DNA from 3 places in the Neobacillus sp. S1227 genome. Region 1 is predicted to be linked to each of the others. Evidence: riboswitches for the same ligand, from Rfam matches in the RefSeq annotation. Region 1 holds a riboswitch; each other region holds the start of a gene.
The links. A riboswitch is a leader RNA that binds a small molecule or an ion and turns the genes downstream of it on or off. The one in region 1 is predicted to bind cyclic di-GMP.
Positions count from the first base shown of each region.

Region 2: linked by a shared signal. The riboswitch ahead of ACZ5AE_RS15110 (hypothetical protein) and the one ahead of flgB (flagellar basal body rod protein FlgB) in region 1 are both predicted to bind cyclic di-GMP.
Region 3: linked by a shared signal. The riboswitch ahead of ACZ5AE_RS05595 (anti-repressor SinI family protein) and the one ahead of flgB (flagellar basal body rod protein FlgB) in region 1 are both predicted to bind cyclic di-GMP.

Region 1 covers NZ_AP038276.1:5,098,403-5,102,577, forward strand. Annotated here, with positions in the region: gene fliF (flagellar basal-body MS-ring/collar protein FliF) at 1-831, opposite strand, end outside; gene fliE (flagellar hook-basal body complex protein FliE) at 975-1,274, opposite strand; gene flgC (flagellar basal body rod protein FlgC) at 1,288-1,734, opposite strand; gene flgB (flagellar basal body rod protein FlgB) at 1,745-2,134, opposite strand; cyclic di-GMP riboswitch class I at 2,239-2,326, opposite strand; gene fliS (flagellar export chaperone FliS) at 2,446-2,823, opposite strand; gene fliT (flagellar protein FliT) at 2,841-3,194, opposite strand; gene fliD (flagellar filament capping protein FliD) at 3,198-4,175, opposite strand, start outside.
Region 2 covers NZ_AP038276.1:2,988,889-2,993,063, forward strand. Annotated here, with positions in the region: gene ACZ5AE_RS15095 (methyltransferase domain-containing protein) at 1-69, opposite strand, end outside; gene ACZ5AE_RS15100 (permease) at 293-1,168, shown strand; gene ACZ5AE_RS15105 (TIGR03943 family putative permease subunit) at 1,182-2,054, shown strand; gene ACZ5AE_RS15110 (hypothetical protein) at 2,146-2,361, opposite strand; cyclic di-GMP riboswitch class I at 2,391-2,474, opposite strand; partial or broken gene ACZ5AE_RS15115 (Uma2 family endonuclease) at 2,613-3,171, opposite strand; gene ACZ5AE_RS15120 (APC family permease) at 3,393-4,175, opposite strand, start outside.
Region 3 covers NZ_AP038276.1:1,106,934-1,111,108, reverse strand. Annotated here, with positions in the region: gene ACZ5AE_RS05610 (DUF1128 domain-containing protein) at 1-122, shown strand, start outside; gene map (type I methionyl aminopeptidase) at 155-904, opposite strand; gene ACZ5AE_RS05600 (helix-turn-helix domain-containing protein) at 1,178-1,507, shown strand; gene ACZ5AE_RS05595 (anti-repressor SinI family protein) at 1,542-1,709, opposite strand; cyclic di-GMP riboswitch class I at 1,748-1,840, opposite strand; gene ACZ5AE_RS05590 (hypothetical protein) at 2,233-2,358, shown strand; gene ACZ5AE_RS05585 (DnaJ family domain-containing protein) at 2,476-2,850, opposite strand; gene ACZ5AE_RS05580 (hypothetical protein) at 2,985-3,185, shown strand; gene hutH (histidine ammonia-lyase) at 3,220-4,175, opposite strand, start outside.

The DNA.
Region 1 (4,175 bases):
CACAAAGGTCTGGACCAGCACCTTATCCTGTCCCAGCATCGTGCCGAGCATCTGCTGGATGCTGCGCTGAATGTCCGCCTCTACCTTTTGTTTGATCTCCCGTTGGCTTTCATAGCTTTCTACCCCAGCAAAGGCATTATCGCCTGACTGCGGCAAGGATAGAAGCTGACCATTTTCATCAGTAATCACTATATTTTCTTCCGGCAGATTGGGAATGCTTTTCGATGCTAAATGGTACAGTGCTTTAATCTGCTGTTTTTCTAATTCATAACCGGGCTCAAGATCAACAATTATCGATGCGCTCGCTTTCCCTTCCTCCTCCGGCCGAATAAACACGCTGTCCTTCGGAAGAGTAATCATAACCTCTGCATTCTTAACGCCGTTGATTTTCGCCATCAAATTGGCCAGCTGCCCTTGAATGACTTCCCTCTCTATGGCATCAAGCTCCCGGTCAGTTACGCCAAATTTCAAATCCTTGGTCTGTTCCGAAAAACTAATCGGGCCGCTTTTGGGATACCCTTCTGCCGCCAGGTTGACAATCAGGTCTGCTGCCTGCTCTTTCGGAACAAGAATTTGCGTGCCATTATTGGTCACTTTGTAATCGGTGACCCCCTCCTTTTCCAAGACAGCCTTAATCTCGCCAATTTCCTTTTGACTCAAGCTATTGGCATACAAAGGAACAAGGCTGGGCTTGGAGAAATAAAAAATACCAACGCTGAGAAGGGCCACTACTAAAATAAACGTACCAATATACAATGTTTTATTTTTCCTGCTCGCGTTTTTCCAAAACTGCGAGAGTTTTTCTTTGAAATCATTAAATTTCTGATTCATAAGCCCTCCGCTATGCTAGCCAAGAATCGGCTGTACCTTTAAAACCTGCATTCTCATGACTTCCTGATAAGGTTGTGCAAAGGAACCAAACCTTTGCTTCTGAAAAGTGATGCACAAGAACCGTCCCCATGCCTCCCCATGCCTCAAACTTGCATTCTCATGATTTCTTGATAGGCTTCGACTACTTTATCCCGTACCTGTGTGGTCAGCTGCAGGGCGATTTGTGCTTTTTGTGCAGCGATGGTGACGTCGTGGATATTTTTTATTTCACCTGTGGCTATTTTTTCGGACATGTTTTCCGATTGGACGATCGTTTCATTTGCTTTTTGCAAGGCCTCGCTTAACGAGTTCGAAAAAGAGGCGCCCGACACAGACGCAGGCTGTGCATTTTGCGTCTTTCCCACTATCGATGCTTTCGCCGGAAACAGCTGATCAATTCTCATTTTTTAACACTCCTTATCTACCAATATCTAAAGCTTTCAGTGACATACTTTTTCCGACATTAAAGGCTGTGATGTTGGCTTCATAAGTACGGGAAGCTGTCATCAGGTCGACCATTTCTTTTGTAATGTCAACGTTTGGCATCATCACGTAGCCTTCATTATTGGCATCGGGATGGGTCGGGTCATAAACCGGCCGAAACGGAGTCTTGTCTTCTACAATTCCTGTAACCTTGACCCCATTTGAATTCATTTCATTTTGCAAGAATTGGCTGAACGGGGTTCCTCCCGTCCCATTCGCTTGCACCTCGACCATCTTCCGCCGGTAAGGAATCCAGACCCCATCTACCAATTGGCCCCGAGTGGTCGTGGCATTGGCGATGTTGGAGGAGATTGTATCCATTTTTAACCGCTGGGCAGTTAGGGCTGAAGAACTAATATTTAAGGGTTGGAACATCGACATTATGAATCACCTACCTGCTCTTAATCGCTGTTTTGAGTAAATTGAATTCTTCGCCTATCTGGTATGATAATGTTTGGTACCAAATCGAGTTTTTGGTCAACTCCGTCATCTCGCTATCCATATCCACCCCATTGCCGCTATTTTGCATGACGGTAGGTTCCTGGGTGATCAATGGCTTGCTTGAAGCGGTTATGCCAATTGGGATATGCTTGGCATTCGTTCTCTTCCCGCCAAAGCCAGCACCGGAAAGCTCTTGTTTTAAAATGTCTTCAAAAATAACTTTTTGGGGTTTATAGTTTGGAGTATTCACATTGGCGATATTGTTGGAAATGGCATTATGTCTTAACACAGAGGCATCTAAAGCACGTTGGACGAGATTAATATTTTGAAGCATCGACATGGATCAGCACTCCTATCAAAAATTCAGAATAATTAAATTTTTATTTTTAGGACATAAAAAAGACCATTCCGAAGAATAGTCTAATAGGGTAAACTATGAGTCTCTTCGGCAACTGGCTGGCGTAATCCCTTCGGATCCTTAGCCCCTATAGCTTTGCGTCGCTGGGTTTCCCCAGGTTTGCTATTATCGGATTGTATTTGTCGATTTTTGGAAAATTATATTGTCGAATTTTTCCTACAAAAATAATAATACAATGGTTTTAGTCAGTTGACAACAAAATTAATTAAAAAGGCCTACTTAACTAAAATTAGTTAAGCAGGCCGTACTATTTTCAGCGCTTCTTTCCAGGTATCCTGCAGTTCTGTTAACATTTTTTCCACTTCGATTAACAGCTGCTCGTCCTTTTTGATATTCGCCTCTATTAACTTTTCCTTCATGTAATCATAAAGTACTATAAAAGATTTTGAGATTTCGATATCCATATTCAGGGTAACCATTAATTCAGTGACAATTTTTTGGGCCTTTTGAATCCGGTCATTGGTTCTGTTCCAATCTTTTTTTTCCATTGCCATTCTGGCCTGAAGGATAAATTTAATCGCCCCGGTATATAACAAAAGGGGCAGCTCTTCTTTTTTCGCATATAGTACTTGATTATTTTCGTAGGATTGATAGGCATTATTCAGAGCCATTATCTCACACCTTTCCCTTATTTTCGCTTGTCGTAAAAAATTCCGCTTACCGCTGCCGCAGTTGGTTCCCCGTACTGCTGTTTGATCGTTTTCTCTTTTTGGAGAGAACCAATCGCCGCAAGAATCTTTTGCTTGGTCCTAGTTAATTTTTCCTGAAGCTTTCGTTCTAACGGGTGAATGCGCCGGAGCTCTTCCTTGATGGCTTGGCTCATGAGGATGGCACCGTTACGTTGATCTAGCTCGTTTACTTTCTCAATGCACTGGTCTCGTTCTTGGAGCAGCTGTTCAATAAGTTCTATTTCATTCGTTTCTAGTAGATTGCTTGTCAGCTGATAATAATCTTTTAAAAACTGCTCTTTTTGTTTCTCCATCGATTACATTCCACCGCCCATTTGCTGCATCAGCCAGCTGCTTTGCGTATTCGATTTCTGGATGGCTTGCTCCATCGCGGTGAACTGCTTCCAGTAATAGCTTTCCTTTGTCTGCAGGCGTTTCTCCCACGAATCAATTTGCTCGTCCAGTCGATTTAACGCCTTTGAAAGGTAAGTGTCACTCGAATAACCGGCCGTTTTCGTTATGTCCTTCATCGTTTCATTCAGCTGGTCGTACAATCGCCAGGCGACCCCGCTGTTTTGAAACTCCCCGGCATTGTTCACCGTGTTGTTGGTGGAAGCCCCTGTGTCGTATTTTTTTGAAAAAAGCTGGGCGACTTGGTCTAGATTATTTTCTAGTGCCGCTTTTAACTTCGTTTCATCGATGACGAGCTTTCCATTATCCCGGTAGTTGGTACTTGAGGTGATACCGATTTCCGCCAGTGTATCGAACTCACTGTTCATTTTGGCCGGGTCCTTGTCACTGACTTTGGAATAGAGGATGGACCGCATTTTATCGAGGGCAGAGGCAATTATCTGGTCATTTGATAGTAGTCCGCTCTTTGCCTTTTCCTCCCACAGCTCGATTTCTTTGTCCTTCATTTCCTTCTTCTGGTCATCGAGCAGAGGGGAATAATCCTTATATTTCTTTTCACCCAACTTATCGTGAAGGGTTTTAATGGTTTCGTTGTATTTGTCCACAAAGCCCTTGATGCTGTCAAAAATCGAATCGACATCCGGTTTCTTCGTAATGGTGACATTGCTTCCGGGCGGAAGCTCGTTTTTTAGGCTAAACTGGATGCCGTCATAGCTAAATTGGTTGCTTTTGATGGTGATGGTCGTTCCGTTAATGGTGACCTCGCCGGGTGTTGACGTGACAGCTGAAGTTCCGGCTGCTCCGCTTGCGTTTCCGGCTGGGAAATCATTCTGATTACTCCCCACCGTACCCGCTGCGATCTTTAAGACGTTCGAACTGTCGGA
Region 2 (4,175 bases), 2.1 Mb from region 1:
TTCCTTGATTCCGAGTGACTTAAAATAGTCGTCAATATTTGGTTTTTTATATTTCATCTCAATCGACATACAATAATCTCCAGTTTATCTAAATTATTACTTATTATTAAGACCAGGTTATAACAACCTATAGTTTTATGATAATGGTTTTTTGCAATTTTTTCAAAAAATTTAATAATTCGGTTAAGACTTTTCCCACTTCTGGAAACGTTAAAACATTATCATTCGCCATTATTTCTGTTATAATTTTGTATGTTTTTTATCTGAGGCTTCATTTCCAGGAGGATCTCCTATGAATCAATTGTTACAATTAAACACGATATTTATTAGTATAATAATAGAAGCAATTCCTTTTATAGTGATTGGCGCGTTTGTTGCAGCCCTGATCGAGGTCTTTGTTTCGGAGAATATGATTGTCCGGATTATGCCAAAAAATAAGATTCTTTCGGTGATAACTGCTAGTTTCGTAGGAGCGATTTTTCCAGGGTGTGAATGCGGGATTGTTCCGATTACGAAAAGATTAGTTGAAAAAGGTGTGGCGCTTCCCGCCGCGATTTCGTTTATGCTCACTGGACCGATTATCAATCCGATTGTTCTTTTTTCAACGTATATTGCATTTGGTAATAGCTGGACGATGGTTTGGTACCGGTCCGGGTTTGCCATTGTGGTTTCCATTTTAGTCGGGGTTGTTCTTTCTTTTATCGTTAAAACAAATCAATTGAGATTGAAAGCTGATGAACATATACATGTCCATGACCATTCTAGCCAAAATACGAAACAAAAATTGGTCAGCGTGGTCACCCATACCATTGATGAGTTTTTCCACGTCGGAAAGTACTTGGTGATGGGGTCATTAATCGCTTCAGCAATGCAAACCTATATTCCGACTTCTACATTGGCGACACTTGGACATTCAAAAGTAGCGGGTGTTCTTGTCATGATGGCACTAGCGTTCATTTTATCAATTTGTTCAGAAGCTGATGCGTTCGTTGCTTCGTCTTTCAGAAACACATTTTCACAAAGTTCAATTGTGACATTCTTGGTTTTCGGTGCAATGGTTGATATCAAGAACCTGCTGATGATGTTCGGAACGTTTAAACCTAAATTCGTCATTCTGCTTGTTTCGTTAATATCAGCATTTGTATTTATCGGTTCACTATTACTGTAAAGGAGGGAAGAAAATGTTACGCGTTGTGATTCTATTATTGTTTGCCAACTTGTTTTTTTATTTGCATTTGTCCGGTAACATTTCGAAATATATCAATATGAAGTATTCCTTCCTTTCTTACAGCATGATTTATGCGTTATTTTTCCTAACGATTGTAGAAGGAATCAGATGGTATCTTAAAGAGAAAAAGTCGGAAAAGGAATTGGATTGTGACGAGTGCCATCATGATCATTTGCATGACTCTAATCATAAAGAAACATCGTTTGGGAAAAATTTAAAAAGAACGGTTTCGTATACGATGATTCTTCTTCCCGCTTTGACAGGTGTATTTTTGCCCGTAGCGACCCTTGACTCGCAGTTAGTCAATGCAAAAGGATTTAGTTTTCCTTCATTAGAGGACGGGGCCGACCGTTATGGCATGCACCAAATATTAAATCCTGACATGAGTAAATTCATGGGCCAGGATGCGTTTACTGAATTGGTAAAAAAGGAATTCAAATCTTATAAAGGAAATGACCATATTACCCTAACTGATGAGGACTATTTAAAAGGACTGGAAGTCATCTACAACTATTCAGGTGAATTTGTCGGAAAAACCATTTCAATGAAGGGTTTTTCTTATAATGGACCTGGGTTGAACAGCAACCAAATCTTTTTATTCCGCTTTGGGATTATTCACTGTATTGCCGACTCTGGTGTGTTCGGGATGATGATTCAATTCCCTGAAAATGTCCACATTCCTAATGACCAGTGGTACGAGGTAACGGGTACGGTGGACACGATGTACTACCAGCCTTTTAAAATGAAAATCCCGATTTTAAAAGTGACGGATTATAAAATCATTCCGCAGCCGAATGATGCCTATGTTTATAGGAATAGTTTTTAATATAGAAAAAGAAGACTCCAAGCACTCTAAAAAGTCCTTGGAGTCTTCTTTTTTCTGTAGCTACTAAAGTCGCTGCTGTTGTGGATGAGCCCTACTCAGTGAAGCCTGAAGAGAATAACAGCTTTTTTGTATCGTATCGTTCTAAGGCAACCAAAAATAACCTTCTTTTCAATAATTCTGTTTCTAACATTTTATAATTTTGGTCTGCCATTTTTACTAGAGCTGTTATATACCTCTCTATAATGTTTTCATCACTAAGTTTCACGACATCCATTTCGAGTTCGTTTTCACAAGCAAGCGTAACCACAATGAAATCCCCCTAAAATATATACTATTTTAGGCAGCTCAGCCATCATAGTTTTACACCTTAGACCTGTAGCTTTGCGTCCCAATCTTTCGAGTGGTTTGCCTTTATCTAAATAAACTAATTATTTTTATTATATTACAATTTTTTCAAATATTACATAACAAAAATTCCTACTGATAAAATTTATCTGGAATTGAAATCTTAGAGGAATGCAAATTAGCCTAGGAAACACCCTGGACCTTTATAATTTTTCAAAAAATCTCTTTTAAATCAATACTGAATCCTTCTAAAAACTTCGATGCAATAATTCCAGTCTCGGTTTTCATGTCATGTTGTTCATACATTTTTTCATCATTAAGTGATAGCAGTGACTGCATATAACATTCTATTCACGATCCAGTACTCGATTACTCCATAATTCATATAAATATTAAGTTTGGTAATTAGGTCATGGGACTGATTGGAGGGGCTTAGAATTTCAACAATAAGGTTGGGAACACCAATATATCGTATGTCATTCAAACCACTTTTATCACAAATCACACTGAGATCTGGAATAACAATCTCTGTTCCTTCCATGTTCTCACTCTTTAATTCGATATCAAAAGGAGCGTGGAAGACTTCACAAGATTAACCTTTTAAAAATTGATCTAATTGGATGAGAAGTTTTCTTGATATTCCCTGATGTCCTGTAGATGATGAGGGCGTTAAATAGACCATCCCATCAATAAATTCTAATAATTCTTCGGACTTCTCCCGTATGATATAGTAGTCCTGAACAGACAGTGGGTGATTTTGATATAGATTCATCTCCCCCCTCCTTAGTCATTTGTTTCTTTTATTTTACCATAATTTTCTTTTTTAGAATAGATACATGGGGACGGTTCTTATACTTCATCCCTTTGCCTAATAACCTGCAAAATGATGCAGCAGAACAGTCCCATGCCACTCAGCTAGCTTTCTTATTGGCAGGGATGATGAATAAAACTTTTACTTTTTTAAAACGACAAGTTTTTTAAGTGTATAAACAATCAAAGTTCCAGTTGCGGAGGTAATTTTTTAAAGCCATTTGTTCGAAAGTACAGAAAGACGATACCGATGAACAGCCAAATACAACCTAATAGGATGGCGAGCCGGTCCATCCCAAACCAGACGTATAGAATGACGGCAAAGCCAAGAAGTGGAAGAAAGAAATAGCGGAAATGGTATTTCCCAGTTGGAATCCAATTAGGCGTGCTTCCCAAGCTAAATGGAGCTTCGCCTTTTTTCTTTACATAATAGAGCCAGATAACCGAAAGATTAATGGCTGCAAATCCAAAGAATGCCCCGTAATTAACCAGATTTGAAATCGTATTAATATTGGCAGTCGTTCCCAGGATGAATTCAATTGCGACAATAAAAATGATATTAAAATGCGGCGTGTTGAATCGTTTGTTTACAGCAGCAAAGAATCCTTTCGGCAAAAGATTGTCTCGTCCCATTCCATATAAAAGGCGCGCTCCTGCTGCAGTTGCCACTAAATTGAAAACGGCGAGAGAACTTAAAAATCCTGCTGTAAAGAAGAGGCCAAACCCTTCCCCGCCGGTCATGATCGACACTTGCAATAAGACGGTATTCATCCAGTTTGCATCATTTAGATGTGTTCTCCAATCAGGAATGACTAGCATGGCCATGTAGCTCGTCGCAACCATGGTAATCATTCCAATCCCAACACACCAATAGATGGCTTTCGGAATATCTTTTTTGGGATTGCGTGTTTCCTCTGCTAATGTCGTAATGGCATCAAAGCCTAAAAAGCTTAAAACAGCTAGTGA
Region 3 (4,175 bases), 1.8 Mb from region 1:
TTGATGAGGAAATGTATGAAGAGTTGAAAGAGATTTATGAAATGGTAATGAAAAAGAATTCCTTCAGCCCTAATGAAATGCAGGCTCTAGTTGAAGAATTGGGAAGCTTGCGGAAAAAATAAAAACAGACCTCGAATGAGATCTGTTTTTATTTTTAATCTTGATCAGTTAAAATTACTGGGCCATCTTTGGTGATGGCGATTGTGTGCTCATATTGGGCGGAATAGGTGTTATCGACGGTCCTTGCTGTCCATCCGTTAGAATCCATTTTGGTGAATAATAATCCGATATTCACCATTGGCTCAATCGTAAATACCATTCCCTCTTTAATTCTTGGGCCTTTACCTGGTAAACCATAATGCGGTACATCCGGCTTTTCGTGAATCACTGCTCCAATCCCGTGTCCGATAAAGTCCCGGACAACCGAGAGTCCTTCACTTTCTACATAAGTCTGGATGGCATGACCGATATCGCCAATCCGGTTGCCTGGAACGGCTTGTTCAATTCCCTTGTACAAGGCTTCCTTTGTGACTTTTAACAAATGCTTAGTCTCTTCGGAAACCTCGCCAACTGCGTAAGACCACGCGGAATCAGCCAAGGCCCCGTTGTAATTAACAACCATATCAATGGTGACAATGTCCCCTTCCTGCAATGGTTCTTTGCGCGGAAAGCCATGGCAGATTTCATCGTTAATACTTGCGCATGTTGCGTATTCGTAGCCCTTATAACCTTTTTGTTCTGGAGTGGCATTATGCTTTTTTAAAAATTTCTCCACAAACTGATCAATTTCCCAAGTGGTAATCCCTGGCTTAATCATTTTGGCAATTTCTTTGTGACAGGCAGCAAGGATTTCTCCTGCCTTTTTCATTGCTTCGATTTCTCGTTGTGACTTTAAGACAATCATGTAATTTTCCCCTGCCTTTTTAATTAAATTCTTTTGTCTGGAGTCCTATTTGTACGAATCCTAGTATATAAAAACGATTACTTAATGACATTTTGGGCAACACTTTAATATTAACGCTAACGGGCTTATTTTTCAAAACTACTTTCTTAATGTAAAAAATTAATTTATGCAAATTTCGATAATTTGTCGTATTCCTTTGTTCTTAATATGGTACTCTCAAATTCTTTTTGATAGAATGATGTTATAAATTATTTTTTAGGTGTGTGAGAATCCATGATAGGTGACCGCGTAAAGAAATTCCGCCAAGAGAAGAAGATGTCACTTTCTGAACTAGCAGAGCAGGCAGGGGTTGCAAAATCCTATTTAAGCTCGCTTGAGAGAAACCTTCAAAAAAATCCGTCCATACAGTTTCTTGAAAAAATTGCCGGTGTATTAAACATTCCGGTTGAGCATTTAATACATGAACAGATTGACAAGACGGAATTGGACAATGATTGGATGAATTTAGTTAAGGAAGCCATGACCTCCGGTGTTTCAAAAGATCAATTCCGCGAGTTCTTGGAATTTAATAAATGGCGGAACAACAATCAAAACAACAGCTAAATATAAGCAAAAAATAAAGCACCCTACAGAATTATTAATTCTTGTAGGATGCTTTTTGCTTTTGATATGTATGAAATTGTTCAGATTTGTTGTTACCGCTAAGGAAATTTCTTATTTCCTCTGCCGACAATCCAATTTTCTTAGCTTCAATAATTAGTGTCAACCAATCTCTGTCAATCTTCTCCATCTGCTCTATCCCCATTTTCAATTTAACAACCCCCTAAAATACTTACCCGTATTTCAGGCAGCCCGGCCATCCTAGCTTCTCTCTATTTCCACCTTAGATCCTCGGCTTTGCGTCCCTGACTTTCACCAGGTTTGCCTTTTCTGAAAGGAACTTTCTTATTTTTTATTAGCCCTTATTTCTGGGTCTAAATTCATATCATTGTTTTAGTAAGTTCATTATATCTAGTCCTTTTTTAACATAGTGTTAGTTTTTGTCAGCACTTTTCATATTCTAAACCTCTTTTTTTGACAAATTTTATCATGTTTCCACAAATTTTCCTCCAATTCACATTTCCTAAAAATGGAATATAAAAATAATTGAGAATTTGAAGTCGAAAATCCCCTTAATTTGTGGGAGAAAAATTTTCCTTAACTATTATTGGCTCTTATTTTTATGACGAAAAATTTGTCTAATTTGTGACGATTAGCATATAATGTAAACAATATAATAATATACAAAATATTATTAATTTTCTGAACAGTTAAAGAGGTGATAGGCATTGACCATTGTTCACATGTTAAACTTTTCAATCCCCATTGCTTTTATAGTATTTGCAGGTTATTTCTTAGACCGCATGTGCAAGCCTGCCAAAGCAGAAGAAAAAGCTGGTGAAGAGGAATTGTAAAAATTCTCTCTTCGCCAGCTTTTTTAGCTAATCGGAATTTATTTTCATATTTGCTGCGCTAATTCAACCGCGTCTCGTAAACCGTCCTAACGGACTCGCCAATCGTCGAATGTTCCATTATTTAAACCGGTTTTCGACCTTTTGTTCGTAATTTTTAAAAATGGACGAATCTGTTTTCGCCCCGCGTTTTGACATCAATTGATTAAAGCGAAGGAGCTTTTCATTTAACTTTTTTTGCAAACTTTCCTTCTCGATGTTGTCGTCACATCTTTTGATGAGATCCTCAATGCTCATCATCTCTTTGCGTAAATGGTTTTCCTCTTCTGTAAAGCCTGCATTTTTCATGATTTTGTAAGCCATGCGCAGTTCTTCAGGTATCCCCGATAAATCTTCAAGCTTCAGGGGTTTTCCATATCCAGGAAGGTTATCAAATTCCCCATCTTTGTATGCTTTTTTAATCCGATCTTCTGAGACAATATGAAACATATCCATGTTTTTGTCCTCCTTTATTTAGCATACTCACTACATTTATTATAACAAAGGTCCATTTCGGTTGAAAAATAAATCGGTAATGATTTCACCCTTATTGGGGCATGCTACAAGCGAGAACGAAAGGAGTGTTAGACTTGGCTCGTGGAGAACATTTTAATCATAAAAATAAAAACCATCCTGGTGAATTCCCCAAGAATACCATGACCGAGAGTCATGCTGAGCAGGCAATCGGGGATGAAGAATTAATTGTCACTCAGGAAGCCTTCAAGAATAGAACGGAGGAAGAAGAAACGCGGCAGGACACCGCCCGTCTGCTTCCTGAGCAGACAGAATAAAAGGCGTGAAGAGTTTCACGCCTTTTTACTCTGATTATTTTTCAAAGCTTAATTTCTTCCTAAACTGAGAAAATTCTACGGTTTTCAGCCATTCTGCCAGCCCTTCGATATCCTTTGAGAAGATTCGGTCCTGCTTAATGGATGCCACCTGCTCACGACCTTTTTCATAGAAGTTCCTCGTATGGGTCGCCATTTTCTCCACACCGCGATATTCTACGGCTTGCATGGCGCAAATCATCTCAATCGCAAGGACCCTCCGGGTGTTTTGGATGATTTGATATGCATGCCTTGATGCAATCGTCCCCATGCTGACATGATCCTCTTGGTTTGCCGAAGATGGAATGGAATCCACACTTGCTGGATGTGCCAAGATTTTATTTTCTGAAACAAGGGCAGCGGCAGCATACTGCATAATCATCGCCCCTGATTGAAGGCCTGGCTGCGGGCTTAAAAATGGCGGCAGATCGCTTAATTGCGGATTAACTAACCGTTCCACACGACGTTCTGATATATTAGCAAGCTCTGCTACTGCGATTTTCATAAAGTCCATTGCAAATGCAATTGGCTGCCCGTGGAAGTTTCCACCAGAGATGACTTTTTCCCCGTCATCAAAAATTAGTGGATTGTCAGTCGCCGCATTCATTTCGATTTCCAGCTTTTCTTTTACGTAATCAAGCGCCTGCCAGGAAGCACCTTGAACCTGCGGGATGCAGCGAAGAGAGTAAGCATCCTGAACCCTCAGTTCTCCCTGCATCGTTGTTAATAAACTGTCACTCAAATAGCGGCGGATTCTTGCTGCTGTATCAATCTGCTGCTGGTAGCCTCTTGCCACTTGAACCTCTTCTGCAAAAGCATCGAGAATTCCGTTTAACCCTTCAATCGTCATGGAGGCAATCAATTCACTTTCGAAAGCAAGCTGCTCTGCTTCCAGGTATCCGACTACCCCCATAGCTGTCATGGCTTGCGTTCCGTTAATGAGAGCAAGACCTT